DNA from 3 places in the Pseudoalteromonas sp. APC 3893 genome. Region 2 is predicted to be linked to each of the others. Evidence: predicted binding sites of a transcription regulator. Region 2 holds the regulator's gene; each other region holds the start of a gene.

Region 1 (5,138 bases), on a different contig from region 2:
TTAAACGTCCATCAGCTTTTGCAGCGCCTAATTGTATTGTTGCGTAACTTGTTTTTAGTTGGGTTACTTTTGCAAGAGTTGCGTTCATCATTCACTCCGTGATTTTAATTTTTATTGAGTGTAAGCGGTGTTTTAATATGTGTCAATTTTGTAAATTAAATGTATTTATATTTGTCTGTACATAAAAGATTACAAAAAATTCTTTGCTCTATTATGTAGCTTTTGTTGTTTGTTTAACGAGATAAAAGCAAATAACACCACGCTCATTTGCACTGTTAATGCAATTAAGGTGCTCACTAAATTAAAGCGGCTCTGTGCACTGTTAGTGGTGTTTAGCTCGATTAACCATGCAAGCGCTAACATTAACACTAACGAGCCATGTAAAAAGCGTTGCAGATTGGCTTTAAACTTTAAATGTTTAAAAAAGCTAAAACCAAAGAGCAGTAAACTCAGGATTGGAGTGAGCAAAATACAAATAAATGACAGCGTTATAAATGGTTGCCAATTTATGGCCGTGAGCGCGCTTGATTGTTGAATATAGTCTTTACAGCCGGTTAAAAGCACGAAGGCAAACGTGATCGCGCTAGTTTTGAGTGTGGTGTTATTTATCATTTTCGTCTATTCATTATGAGTTATTAAACAAAGTACTGAGCTTAACCGTGGGCAGAAATAAGCTCTTTAGCGTTTGCCCGGGCCATTTTGCTAATGTTATCGCCGGCGAGCAAGCGGGCAATTTCATCAATACGACCATTTTTATTTAAACTCTGCATATGGGTAAACGTTTCGCCATCGGCGATTTCTTTGGCAACAAAAAATTGTTGATGCCCTGAACTTGCCACTTGCGGTAAGTGAGTAACGCAAATAACTTGGGTTGATTTACCCAGTTGACGTAATAATTTTCCTACCGCTGAGGCCGTTGGGCCAGAAATACCCACATCTACCTCATCAAAAATCAGGGTCGGTGTTGTCACTTTTTGCGCAATAATAACCTGTATCGCTAAGCTAATTCTCGATAACTCACCACCCGATGCTACTTTAGATAAAGGCTGTAGCGGTTGCCCTGGGTTGGTTGATACTAAAAATGCAATAGAGTCAAAACCAAGGCTATTAGGCGCACGCTCTGGCTCTTTTTTTAGGGCTATTTCAAATTGGCCATTCTCCATAGATAAGTTTGCCATACTAGCGCTGATCAAGGTGTTTAATGTCATTGCAGCTTGCAAGCGGCTTTCACTTAATTCATCAGCGGCATATTGATATGTACTAAGTGCGTCTTCAATTTCTTGTGCTAGCTGCTCGAGCCTGTCAGAGTTGTGGCTTATTGAGTCAAGCTCTTGGCTAATTGATTGGTGAAAATCAACCAGCTCTTCTGGTTTAATATGATGTTTGCGAGCAAGATCCATGGCGCCACTTAAACGCTCTTCAACCTCAACTAAGCGGTTAGGGTCAAGCTCCGTTTGCTCGGCGTAGTTTCTGATTTCGCGGCTGGCTTCTTCTACTTGAACAGCCGCTTCTTCTAGCAAGGTTGCCACACCAGACAAATTTGCATCGTAGTGCGCTAATTCAGCAAATTTTTGGGCGCTGTGTTGTAAAATAGAACACGCATTTTGCTCGTCGCTTTCGTACAAGTGCTGCAACTCTCGCTGACAAGACTCAAGAATCGTTTGGCTGTGGCTTAATTTGTGATGTTCAGCTTCAATAGCGCTGAATTCATTTTGTTGTAAAGCAAACTCGTCTAATTCAGCTACTTGATATTCCAGTAACTGTTTTTGCGCAGCTTGCTGTTGCTGGGCTTGTTCAAGCGCAGTGAACTCTTTTTGTAAACTTTGATAATGTCGATATTTACTTCGCACAGCATCAACAAGTTCAATATGCCCAGCATAAGCGTCTAGCAAATGCAGTTGATGATCCGCTTTTAACAGGTGCTGATGAGCATGTTGACCATGAATTGAAATAAGGTGTTGGCCAAGCTCTTTTAATTGAGCTGCCGTGACAGGGCTGCCATTAATATAACTTTTACTACGGCCATTTTTACAAATAACGCGGCGTAGCAAGCATTCATTGTCGTCATTGGAAAGTAAATGTTGCTCTAGAAATTGCACTGCATTAGGTAATGCGGTGATATCAAATTGAGCGCAGATTTCTGCCCGCTCTGTACCAGGGCGAACGGCTGAGGCCTCTGCACGTTCTCCTAGGCATAAAGATAGGGCATCGATAGCAATCGATTTACCGGCACCGGTTTCACCGGTTATTGCTGTCATGCCACTGTGCCATTCAGTGCTGAGGTTGCTTACAATTGCGAAGTTTTTTATTTCTAATCCAATTAACATACTGTTTATCCATCCAGCTAATTGACTGTTAATTTATACAGTGTTTTGGGTTTTTGCAAATTAAATTTTTAAATTAATTCAAATTTTATACACATAGTAGAAAGGGCAATGAACAGTGGAAGGGCTAAATGTGGCAGGAGAAACTGTAATAGGTAGTTGAGTAATATAGATAACTTTTAAATCATTAGTGCAGGGTGAATTGCTCACCCAACCCGTTATGCAATATTACTATGTATGCTGTTATTTTGTTCTGCTGAGTCGTTGTTATTATCCGTTGTTGTGATGTAGTCATCGCCATTGCCGCTAAGCTCTGCTGACTCCAAGGTTTTTATAAGAGAAGGGAGTATTTCATAATAAAATGTACGGTTGTACTCAATACCGCCATACGGCAACTCGGCCACAAATAACGACAGTTGTTCTGATAACTGACCACGCTCACCGGTCACGTAGGTTTTTGCCAGTTCACTATTAACCGTGTTTATGAGTGAATCAACAATGCGCTCTAGGTATAGTAAGTTTTCATCTGTGTGTGGTTGCACAACAAAAAAGTTACTGGCAATCACCTGAATGCGGGCTATATATTTTGGTTTTATAATTTTTGCTGCGCAAAACTCGTTTAGCTTTGATTTTAAGTGAGTCGTAACTTCGGCCACTCTACTGTTAAACAGTCGTTTTTCGGCTTCGCGTGCTTTGCGGCGATTGTTTTCAATAACAAGGTAGGTACCTAATAATGTAATTAATAACAGCAAAGCTAAAAATACAACGTACGTCATATCGGCTTTATTTCCCATTTAAGGTATTTATACTATTTTTTGATATTTTGCTCTAAAGTATGGGTAAGTGCAATAAGATTAATACAAACGACTACCCCAATTAAGCTTAGTTCGTAAAACGTGATAATAAGAGTAGTCTTTAGGATGAATTAATCTCAGTTTTTTATCCGCCTTTTTAATGACTACTTCATCGCCTGGGAGTACAGCTAAAACCACATGGCTGTCGCAACTTACTTGCAGGCTATCGGTATTTTCTAAGCTCAGCTTTAGTCGCACTTCGTTATCAGCATCAACCACTAATGGGCGGCTTGAAAGAGTGTGTGGAAACATCGGCACTAATGAAATCGCGTTAAGTTCAGGTGTTAAAATTGGTCCACCACCAGAAAGCGAATAAGCAGTTGAACCTGTTGGTGTTGATACGATTAAGCCGTCGGAGCGTTGAGAAAACACAAACGCATCGTTGATAAAGGCCTCAAATTCAATCATGTGGGCGACTTTATCGGCATGTAGTACGGCTTCGTTTACCGCTGAATTTGCGCTTTTAAGCTCAGCATGACGATACACTTCTACTTCGAGTAAAAAACGGTTTTCTTCTATATATTGGCCACTTAGTACTTGTTCTAAGCTTGCTTCAAAACCTTCGGGGTTTAAATCTGTCAGAAACCCTAAATTCCCCCGGTTTACACCAATAACGGCTACATTAAACCGCGCTAAAACACGCGCTGCACCTAACATGTTTCCATCACCGCCAACTACAATGGCTAAATCAGCTCGTTCACCGAGCTCTATGAGTTTAACGAGTTTGTCTTTTGGTATATCAGCAAGTTGGTGCCCAGTGCGCTGTTCAACAATCACGTTAAATCCTAACGCATTTAAAAATGTATAAAGGCGTTGTAAGGTAGTGGCTGCGCCATCGTGATTTGCTTTGCCAATTAAGCCTATGGTTTTAAACGGTGATTCCATGATGTTTACGCGAATAGTTATAATATCGTTAGGGTAACTCATAAATGATTGCTTTGAAAACCTCAGAGTCTTGAAATAACTTCTCGTTGCCCCGATATACCCAATATGCAGCAAGATGTAGATACTATGAATTTAAATCCGCGAGATCAGCAAATATTTTCCGCCGTAATGAGTCTTTATTGTAATGGTGAAGGTTTACCTGTGGCGTCAAGCCGTATTGCTAAGCAAAAAGGCATGGCTGTATGCTCTGCAACGGTGCGTAATGCTATGTCACGCCTTGAAAAGGTCGGGCTGTTATATTCACCTCATACCTCCGCAGGGCGCGTACCGACTAATGCAGGCTTTGATTATTGGCTAAGTGAGTTTTTTCCGTTAACTAATATTGCTCAATATTGGCATCCCGCTCAGGCGCAATTGGTTGAGTTGGCTCATGGATTAAGTCAAAAATACCAAGTGTGTTGTTGTGTTGGCTTACCGCAAGTAAGCTCGCAACATGTATTTAGAGTAGAAGTGCTCGATTTTGATAGCAACGACTGGCTTATTTTATTACTCGATAGAGCAGGTCAAAGTCATAATATTTGTATTCACAAACCCAATGATGCTTCAGATACTGTGCGATATCAGTTCGCTACGTGGTTAAATACGGTATTTAGTCAACAAACCTTAATGGAAGGTTTGTATCGGATGCAGGCGATGGCCAATACAGCACCGCGTAATTGTCATGATTCATTAAATCAGTGGACGCGAGAATTGAGCCAAAAGCTGGGTTCAGACAATAGCATTGTAGTTGGTGAGAATTATCTGTATCGACAAATCGATTGCCAACAAAGTTTAAACATTGGTGTGTCGTTCTTAAATTTTGTAGAAGATAAGCTGGCTTTTAAAAATGGCGTATCTGTGCTTAATACCGATCAACTGCCATTTACAGATTGCGATGAATTAATGGTGATCAGTGTGCCGTATTTTCAGAATCAAGAATATCAAAGTCGATTTTGTGTTATTTGCCCTAAATCGGCGCAAATTGAAGCAATCATACAAGAATTTAGATTAATCGAGTCATCTGACTCTTGAATCT
Region 2 (5,138 bases):
TCTGCAATACGTTTGCGTGAATAGGCAGGTGGTTCAACTACCCGTTGTTTAAAATTCACCTTTACTTGGCAGCTACCATATTGAGTTGCGTTACCTGCAACCATACCAAAACGATAATTCGATCTATCTGCGTTAATTTCACCAATAGCTGGGGCTAGGTTATTAATATCGGCTTCCATTTTTCTAAATTGTTCACTGGTTTTCACGCAGTTTTTACGGCCGCCATTTTGCCAGCATTGTAACTGATGGCCGAACTCCCATGCCGGTACTATATGCTCCCACTCAATACGCACTGCCCGTGCATTTGGTTTACCTGAGCGGGTAATGGCATTACGTGGTTTATAGCCGCATGCTGAAGGGTCGGGTATTAATTTTTTACCTTGGCGTTTTATATCGCAGTCACAGTAAATGCTTTTGGCATCACTCGGTAACGTTTTTATTAAATGTCTTTTCGCTGTTGAGAAGCGGGTGAACTGCTCGCTGTGAAGGTTAAAGCTTGCAAGGGAAATTACTAACGCAATAATAAAATAAGGCATATCCAATCACTTAAGTGAACTACAGGAAACGCTATTTTAGAGTGATTGTTCTATTTGGTAAATCGGTTGAATGGGTTGAGTTGTTATAAATGCAATGATAAGCGAGGCAGAGATTCTGCCCCGATAGGGTTTATTTAGCGTTTACGACGACGAAGACGAACATTTTGCAGTAACAAAGTAATTCCTGTGAGGCAGAACAGCACACTGGTTGCCGAAAAGCTAATCAACAAAGGGTTATTAAAGTCTTCTCGTTCATCGTAGTCCATGATATGTAACATCCAGAAAAAGTCAAAAATCCGCCAAATAGTGCTACGAACAGTGATAACTTTGCCACTATCAGCCCATAAATACAGGGTTGTATTAAAATTATCATCGAAGCTAACTTGCCAAATATTTTCTTTATAGCCTACTTCTCTTGGGCCTATTTCGAGTTTAGCCGCTGCATTTACTTTGGCATCGATTAATAAATGAGCTTGTGCATTAGCAATTATTTGCGCTTTACTTGGCGCAATGAAAGGGCGGCCAGTTAAGCCGTTAAAACTGTGCTCTTCATTTTCACTCGTCACAGTAATAATAGGTGTTGTTAAAAAGTGGGTGTAATTTATTTTTATTGGCTGCGCCACCTGAGAAACAATGTTATCAAGTGATGTAGGGTAGTCGACCTGCGTAAACGGGTTTTCAAGGGAGCGCAATGCTAAATGTTTGCCATGTACTTTATCGAGAGGAATTGCACTCATCACTAAACCACCTAATAGCCATGCAAAGATTTGTAGTGCGAGTATGTAACCAAGCCATTTATGAATTTTTCGTGCATGCTTGAAAATGCGTTTGTTCATTACTTACTCATTTATTGTTATTTTTCAGTGCGATATTTTATAGGTTAGGGGGCTTTTGCCAATGTGGCAAATTGTCGCAGGTAATAGATGATTTGGTATATATACAAATTTAGGTTAAAGTTTGCGGTGTATTTAACATGGGTTAAGGGTAAAGCTACAAATGTCGGAAATTCAATTTTTAAACGTAGATCTAGAGCTTGAGTCTAAACAAGATATTAGTGCGCTAGTGGCTGACTTAAAAAAAATTGCCACAGTTTTACATTATGACCACGATGAATATCGTCAATTAGCGCGTGTAGAAGCAAATATTGAGGTATCTACACCGGATAAAGCGATTAACCACTTATGTGAGTTAATAGAATCATGCTCACGTAATGCATTAAAACAGTGGTTGTCGTGTTCTCGGCGTACATTTGATATTGGCTTTGAGTCGGGTACTTCACCGAAATGCTTTAATCAAGCACTGCAAGCAGACACTCTACTTAGAATATCTGCAATTGGTGCGGGTGTTGAAATAACTATTTACCCTATCGAAAGCTAATTTTTACGTTCAACCACTGCTGCGGTCATTCTTGATACGCAGCATAGTTCGTTGCGACTATTTGTTATTTTAATTTCCCATACTGAAGTACGTCTACCTAAATGAATAGGCTTTGCTATTGCGGTTAAAGTTCCATTGCGTGAAGCTTTTAAGTGATTAGCGTTGATTTCTTGGCCTACACAATAGAACTTAGTAAAATCAATCACAAAGTTTGCTGCATAACTGGCAACCGTTTCAGCAAGTACGACATTGGCACCGCCATGTACCATGCCCATAGGATTATGATGTTGAGGTATCGCGGGCATAGTGGCAACTAAGTAGTCATCACCAATTTCGCTAATTTCAATACCCATTGTTTTCATTAATGTGCCTTGGCCGTTAATGCCCTCATCAAGTTGCTTACACTGTTCTAAGGTGATTGGTTGATACCAAATAGTCATGGAATGTCCTTAATTGAAAATTTAAAACCAGTCTACACTTTTGTACACTTTCCTACAGTTAAGATCATCAAAATCGTTAAAATGTACCTAAAATTACATTTTGGACGTAGCAATGAAAAAAATAATAGCGATATTTATTAGCGGCTTAGCTTTTCCAAGTTATGCAGCTATAAACCATCAAGTTGAAGTGGGATTTACAGATTTAAGCGGGTTAGATAAAGCATTTCTAGGCGCGAGGTATCGTTATTTTAATGATGATTTGGACGCCTTATCGGGCCCTCAAGAGTTGAAAAGCCATTTGCATCGAGTGAGTAATGTCGCTATCGGCGGGTTTGCTAATGATAACCTGTATTATATTACCAGTGATGCGACTTATTATTGGCAGCATGGCGTTATTCTGGCGGCTGGTGTACAGCATGTGGATGATGATAGCGGTATTTGGCAATCAGATAGTTCTTTGCTCAATGCATCGATAGGTAATCAAATAAACGATCAATTGCAAATTGGCTTAACTGCTTTTTATAGTCGGGTGGAAGAAACACGTCACTTTTATCCAAGCGAGGAGCTAACTTCGGTTGAGTGGAGTTATGCGCCTTACATTCGCTGGACTAATATCAATAATAATCAAGGCTGGGATATAGAGGCAAAGCAATTGGCAGGGCGGTATCGTTACATCCAAGGCCGAGCAGCGTATTACGTTAATCAAGACTGGTCTGTTGGCGTAGTTGCTAACGTACATGGGCGAGGCGATCGAGATGATAATTATGAGTTGCAAACACAGTATTGGTTTAATGAACATATAGCGTTGAAGTTTGGTTTAGGCTCATCTTTGAAATCTGATGATGGTTTAAATAGCGCTACTTTATTGCTGAGTACCAGATGGTAATCAAGAAGGGTTAAAGCTAGCGAATTTAAAATTTGCGATTTTCAAATAACTGTATATACTCACAGTTAAATGTACTGTATGGAAAACCAGTTGTATGCGCCCATTAACGAATCGTCAAGCTCAAATTCTTGAATTAATCAAAGTGTTTATCAAAGATACTGGCATGCCACCTACGCGTGCTGAAATTGCGCAAACTTTAGGTTTCAAAAGCGCTAATGCTGCCGAAGAGCACTTAAAAGCACTGGCTAAAAAAGGTGTTATTAAAATGAAGCCGGGTGCAAGCCGCGGTATTCAGCTGGTGGAAGAAGATGAGCCAGAGCAGCTCGGATTACCATTAATAGGCCGAGTAGCAGCGGGTGAACCTATCTTGGCGCAACAACATGTTGAAAGCCATTGCCAGATTGACCCTTTAATGTTCAAGCCTGCCGCTGATTTTTTATTGCGTGTACAAGGCATGAGTATGAAAGATATTGGCATTATGGATGGTGATTTACTTGCGGTGCATAAAACCCAAGTTGCTGAAAACGGCCAAGTAGTGGTAGCGCGTGTTGATGATGATGTAACTGTAAAGCGCCTAGAAAAAGCCGGGCGTAAAGTTTTGTTGCACGCCGAAAATGAAGAGTTTTCTGCAATTGAAGTAGACTTAGAGCATGAGTCTTTTAATATTGAAGGGCTTGCAGTCGGTGTGATCCGTAATGCTGATTGGATGTAAACCTATTTTGCACCAAATTGGTGATATTTGGTGCTTTCACTTTTATATTTTTATTTAACTGCTAGTTTTAGCACTTGTCTGTAGCTACTAAAGCTCTATATAAGCTAGATACCTCCTGCTTTTAGCCATTTCTTTCCTCACCTGAATTTAAAATAACGCGCTGATTTTGTATTGTTATTTTTGCACCAAAATAGAATTTTATTTGCACTAAAACTTGCTAATTGTTCATTTTTTAACTAATTGGTTAATACACTGTGTTAACGACTGATCTTTTGGGGCCTTGCTGCAATTTATTGTTGCATGCGAAGAGATTAATTTAACCAGTTACAATAAAAATAACGAATTGGCGCGAAAAAAGCAGTGCCGCCTTTTCGCTTTGCGTTAGCAATAGCATCAAAAGGAGCCGTCACATGGGTAAACTGAGCTCTACCTTGTGCCTTATATTATTTATGCTGCCGCAGCAATTATTGGCAAATAGTCAATTTAATATGCGCGAAGGTGTAACCGATATAAGTAATAATGTTTATCAACTGCACATGACAATATTTATAATTTGTTGTGTGATTGGGGTGATTGTTTTTGCCGTTATGTTTTGGGCTTTAATACATCACCGCAAATCAAAAGGGGCGATACCTGCCCAATTCCATGAAAGCACCAAGGTTGAGATACTTTGGACTGCGATTCCGTTTGTCATTCTAATTGCAATGGCAGTGCCTGCGACAAAAACCTTAATTGCGATGGAGGATGCCAGCAAAGCTGACATTACCATTAAAGTGACAGGTTCTCAGTGGAAGTGGCATTATGAATATATGGGGGAAGACGTTAGTTTTTATTCAATTTTATCAACACCGAACGACCAAATTGCCAACCAAGCCGATAAAACAGATACCTACCTACTCGAAGTTGATAAACCTTTAGTTTTACCAATCAACAAAAAGATTCGCTTTTTAATGACATCGGATGACGTTATTCACTCATGGTGGGTGCCTGATTTTGCAGTTAAAAAAGATGCCAACCCTGGGTTTATAAACGAAACATGGACCAAAATTAACGAAGAAGGTATTTACCGCGGCCAGTGTGCTGAGTTATGCGGTAAAGATCATGGCTTTATGCCTGTGGTGGTTGAAGCGAAGTCTGAGCAAGATTTTGTTAATTGGTTAGCCGATGCCAAGCAAGCTAAACAAAAA
Region 3 (5,138 bases), on a different contig from region 2:
ACCGGCTTTAGTAGCACTTGGATTGCAATTGGGTTAGTACTCGGGGCTTGGGCAAACTACTTCTTAGTTGCACCACGGCTTAGGGTTTACACTGAGAAAGCAAATGACTCAATCACCATTCCAGACTATTTCTCAAATCGTTTCACCGATAAATCAAACTTACTCCGTGTGGTATCAGCGGTAGTGATCATTGTGTTCTTTACACTCTATACTTCTTCGGGCGTGGTTGCTGGCGGTAAGTTATTCGAAAGCTCGTTTGGCTTGAGCTATGAAATGGGTCTTTACATAACAACAGGCGTGGTTGTTTTATACACCTTGTTTGGTGGTTTCTTAGCAGTAAGCTTAACCGACTTTGTACAAGGCTGTATTATGTTTGTTGCATTAATATTGGTACCGACAGTCGCTTATTCATTACTAGAGCAACCATTAGAGTCTACGTTGCACAGTGTTAATCCAGATATGCTTAACTGGATAGGTGCAGGCTCAGCTCTGGGAATTATTTCGGCGATGGCGTGGGGCTTAGGTTATTTTGGTCAACCACATATTATTGTACGTTTTATGTCTGTACGTAGTGTAAAAGATATGCCGACTGCTCGTCGCATTGGTATGAGCTGGATGATAATCGCCGCCATTGGTGCTGTAGGCACTGGTTTATTTGGTGCAGCTTATACCTACGAAAATAATATTGTTGTTGACGATCCTGAAACGATTTTCTTGATTTTGTCAGAGCTGCTATTCCATCCATTAATTGCAGGCTTTTTATTAGCAGCAATTTTGGCTGCTATCATGAGTACGATTTCGTCTCAGTTATTGGTTAGTTCAAGTTCATTGACTGAAGATTTTTATAAAACCTTCTTACGTAAAGAGGCAAGTGACACCGAGCTGGTAACAGTAGGGCGTATTAGCGTTGCCATTGTCGCGCTATGTGCAATCTACTTAGCGTATGATCGCGATAGTTCAATATTAGACTTAGTCAGTAATGCATGGGCTGGTTTTGGTGCCGCATTTGGTCCACTTGTATTATTTAGCCTGTACTGGAAACGAATGAACTTTGCTGGTGCACTTGCCGGTATGCTAGTGGGTGCTATAACCGTATTGGTCTGGATTTATGCGCCTATAACAATTGATGGTGAAAAACTCAGTAGCCTTATTTATGAAATTGTACCTGGCTTTATTCTTTCAAGTATTGCCATTTTAGTCGTAAGCTTAGCGACACCTGCTCCAAGTAATGAAATTACTACTTTATTTGATGATGTAGAAAAGTCACTGTAAAAGTAAGATTTATTCCCTAATCATTCCAAGGTGGTTTGGGGTAATAAAAAAAGGAGCTTAATAGCTCCTTTTTTATTACCCGAATTAAGTTCTATTACGCTTTATCTTCTGCGTTTTTTAAATCGGCTACATTAGCTGTGTCTTTCTTTGTTTTTGCAGCAGGTTTGTTTACAGGTTCTTTTGCGCCTTTTAATACATTGATGAAATCATCTTTGCTTTTTGCGATTTCAAGCGCTAAAGATTCAATTTGTTGCTCGCTTAATGGTACATCCACTTTTTCGAGCATTACCTCAAGTGATTCTGCAATATCGAGCATTTTGTCATACGCATCAGCTTCTTTTTTAGTAGTAAACGTCATTCGCTCGACTCCGTTTCTTTCTACAACATATTTAACAACAACAGCCATGATCTCTCCTGCCAATTTGCTTAGTGTGAATTAACGCACTGATATTGATTACTGTTTTTATATACAGTAATTGTTTGCGGGCGTATTTGCAAGTTAACTTTTTTATTTTTTATTATAGGTACAGTTGACAAAGTAATTGCTCTTTACTTTATTTATAGAGTCACACTTTTTTAGTACCTAATGGTTTTTATATTGCTTAAAAGGGTGTCGTAAACATTTACTATTAATTGAGTCCATGTATGGATATCACGGAGGAAAACATGAAGTTACTAAGTTTAGTAGTTGTACTAGTCTGTTTAGGTTTTATAAGCCCAAGTTATGCGAGTGATACTAAGTCTGCACCAGCTAGTCAGGCGGTAAAAAAGCTTGAGAGTATCAATGTAAATAAAGCCAGTGTAGAGCAACTGATGCAGTTACCTGGTATTGGTAAGTCAAAGGCGCGCGCTATTATTGACTATCGTACAAAACAAGGAGAATTTAAATCAGTTGCAGATTTAACGAACGTGAAGGGCATTGGTGATAAATTGCTGGCAAAGTTAGACGGCAAAATTAAAATCTAAGCTTATAGCTAAGTTACAGGTTAATTACTTTAGAATATAAGGCGAATTAATATTCGCCTTGTTTCCCTTCTTGTAGCTTTAATGCATCGGCTATAAAAGGCTTGGCAAATGCAATTTCAACGGGCGTGGTTAATAACGGATAGCTTAAACCTGCTACTAATAAAGCAGCTAACATTAACCAACCTTCAATATAAATAAGCGAGGCGAATACAGGTGTGAGTAACAGCAACTTGACAATACGTAAGCTGATTTTTTGCAGTGGTGAAAGCATTGATAATGCAACTGCAATTATGTGTTGGCGTTGACGTACTTTAAGGTGCTGCAATTGCTTAACTTGGCTTGAAAAAAACGCAAACATTAGACGCTCTTCTTAATCATTAGGCGTGAAAAAACAACCACGATTAAAACTAAGCTGATCAAGCCAAAGATAATTTCCATCCACGCGGGCATACTTAAACCTAAAAATTGCCAATCAATATTACCGCAATCACCTGTTGCAGCGAAAAATTGTGGGATCCATTCATGTAATGGCACGGGAAAGTTAGGCTCAAATTCACAGCTAAATGCGAATGGGTCGGTTGTTGTTTGCATATCAATATGTTCACGGGCTAATAAAAATCCCCAAATACTCGCACCAGCCCAGCTAGTGAATGCAGTAATACGTATTAGTATGTTACTAGGATTAATCGCTCCAATAATCCCCGCGATTAATAGCCCGAGCATCGCTGTGCGTTGATATATACACATGATACAAGGCTCTAAGCCCATTTGATATTGGAAAAATAAAGCAATAACTTCAAATGTAAAAGCAGTCAATGCTAATAAAACCCAAGGCGTACGTTTGTGTGCTAAATTTGCTAACCAATTCATAAGAGTTCCGTTTAACTATTTTATAGTGAGATTATGGCTTAGTCATTAATCAAGGTGCAAGGATAAACCTTACTGGAGTGCTTAAAATCATGTAAAGTTTACTAAATTTGCTTTATTAAATGTGGGTGTATGCGTTTGTCTAGGTTTTGTTATGTTCTAATTCATTGGCTATTTATTATCTGCATTGCACAAACCTGAAAAATAGCTGAGTTCTGAGTTACTTTACTTGTTAGTTTTGCTTCGTCTGGTACAATCAGTCAGTTAATAGTGTTTAAGTGAAGTAATATTGATAACTCGAGTGGGAATTGAATGAGAATTTTTAAAGCGAAAAGTCCAGCTGGATTTGCAGAAGAGTATATTGTTGAATCAATCTGGAATGGTGATTTCCCTCCAGGCTCTATACTTCCTGCTGAACGCGAGTTATCAGAGCTAATCGGTGTTACGCGTACTACATTACGTGAAGTGCTGCAGCGTTTAGCACGTGATGGTTGGTTAACAATTCAACATGGTAAACCCACACGAGTAAATAATTTTTGGGAAACATCTGGCTTAAATATTCTTGAAACACTCGCTCGTCTTGATGAAGACAAAATGCCAGAGCTTACTGATCAACTGCTTTCTGCACGTACTAATATCAGTGCAATCTATACGCGTGCTGCAATTAAACTAGCGCCAGAGCGTGTCATTGAAATACTCTCACAAAGTGATGAGTTAGAAGACAGCGCGCAAGCATTTGCCGATTATGATTATAAAGTTCATCACGAATTAGCGGTTGCAGGTAACAACCGTATATACGTACTAATTTTAAATGGCTTTAAAGGCTTTTACTCCAAAATTGGTTGCCATTACTTTTCAGATCCCGGCACTCGCCAGCTAGCACGTCAATTTTATAAAGACTTGACGACTTTAGCTGAAAACCGAGAGCATGATGGCGCTATTTCTATGATGCGTAAATATGGTCACCAGACAGGTGAAATTTGGCAAGAAATTCGCGGTGATATGCCAGAAGATATTATGGATTAACTATCAAAGCATTAAAGAATAAAAAGCCTGTTTTTACAGGTTTTTTTGTGCGTGTTTACTGCGTGATTGCTGCGTATTTAAGTATTCTATATTTTCGATTGCTGTGATTTGAAAATCTGATTGTCTATTTGTTCTGATTACCCCTAAAATATTTCGACAATTATGCGTGCTAGCCCTTGGTATTTAATTTTTAGATCCCATAATAAAGCAAGCATTGCGTAAGCAATTAGAAATAAACCTAAATATTTGGAGAATAAAATGGGTGTATTAGTAGGCCGCCAGGCACCAGACTTTACCGCTGCAGCAGTACTAGGTAACGGCGAGATCGTAGATAGCTACAATCTTCACGAAACAATCAAAGGTAAAAAAGCAGTTATCTTCTTTTACCCACTCGATTTCACTTTCGTATGTCCTTCTGAACTAATTGCTTTTGACAAGCGTTATGAAGAGTTTCAAAAGCGTGGCGTTGAAGTAATCGGTGTTTCAATCGATTCACAATTCTCGCACAACGCATGGCGTAAGACAGCTGTTGCAGACGGCGGTATCGGTGAAGTTAAATATGCACTAGTTGCAGACGTTAAACACGAAATCTGTAAAGCGTATGACGTTGAGCACCCAGAAGCTGGCGTTGCATTTCGTGGTTCATTCCTAATCGACGAAGAAGGTAATGTACGTCACCAAGTAGTTAACGATTTACCGCTTGGCCGTAATATCGATGAAATGTTACGTATGGTTGACGCACTAGCGTTCCACAGCGAGCACGGCGAAGTATGTCCTGCTGGTTGGACTGAAGGTAAAAAAGGTATGGACGCAAGCCCTGCAGGGGTTGCAAAATTCCTATCTGAAAACGAAGGCGATCTATAATTTAGACCTTTATTTTGACTATAAAAAACCCGCCAATTAGGCGGGTTTTTTGTTATCTTTACTTTTAGAATGAGAACGACACTTTTGTGTAAATGTAACGTCCTCTAGGATTGTGCACTGCTGATGCGTAGCCATACAAGTCG

The links. Region 2 encodes LexA, which represses DNA repair genes until DNA is damaged. Its sites were predicted from a motif close to TACTGTATNNNNATACAGTA; they were not measured.
Region 1: recN (DNA repair protein RecN) is a predicted target of LexA. The motif match lies at 2,351-2,370, and genes of this name have one in related genera.
Region 3: QMA12_RS06965 (YebG family protein) is a predicted target of LexA. The motif match lies at 1,728-1,747, and genes of this name have one in related genera.

What each region holds. Positions count from the first base shown of each region.
Region 1 covers NZ_JASDCD010000019.1:30,474-35,611, forward strand. Annotated here, with positions in the region: gene QMA12_RS17410 (hypothetical protein) at 1-91, opposite strand, end outside; gene QMA12_RS17415 (hypothetical protein) at 190-612, opposite strand; gene recN (DNA repair protein RecN) at 654-2,327, opposite strand; gene QMA12_RS17425 (hypothetical protein) at 2,543-3,100, opposite strand; gene nadK (NAD(+) kinase) at 3,179-4,063, opposite strand; gene QMA12_RS17435 (HrcA family transcriptional regulator) at 4,169-5,134, shown strand.
Region 2 covers NZ_JASDCD010000005.1:65,546-70,683, forward strand. Annotated here, with positions in the region: gene QMA12_RS08850 (endonuclease) at 1-536, opposite strand, end outside; gene QMA12_RS08855 (hypothetical protein) at 671-1,372, opposite strand; gene QMA12_RS08860 (hypothetical protein) at 1,533-1,913, shown strand; gene QMA12_RS08865 (hotdog fold thioesterase) at 1,910-2,353, opposite strand; gene QMA12_RS08870 (hypothetical protein) at 2,466-3,239, shown strand; gene lexA (transcriptional repressor LexA) at 3,334-3,951, shown strand; gene coxB (cytochrome c oxidase subunit II) at 4,362-5,138, shown strand, end outside.
Region 3 covers NZ_JASDCD010000003.1:201,740-206,877, reverse strand. Annotated here, with positions in the region: gene putP (sodium/proline symporter PutP) at 1-1,272, shown strand, start outside; gene QMA12_RS06965 (YebG family protein) at 1,367-1,678, opposite strand; gene QMA12_RS06960 (ComEA family DNA-binding protein) at 1,939-2,238, shown strand; gene QMA12_RS06955 (hypothetical protein) at 2,285-2,596, opposite strand; gene dsbB (disulfide bond formation protein DsbB) at 2,596-3,108, opposite strand; gene fadR (fatty acid metabolism transcriptional regulator FadR) at 3,418-4,131, shown strand; gene QMA12_RS06940 (peroxiredoxin C) at 4,390-4,995, shown strand; gene QMA12_RS06935 (TonB-dependent receptor) at 5,060-5,138, opposite strand, start outside.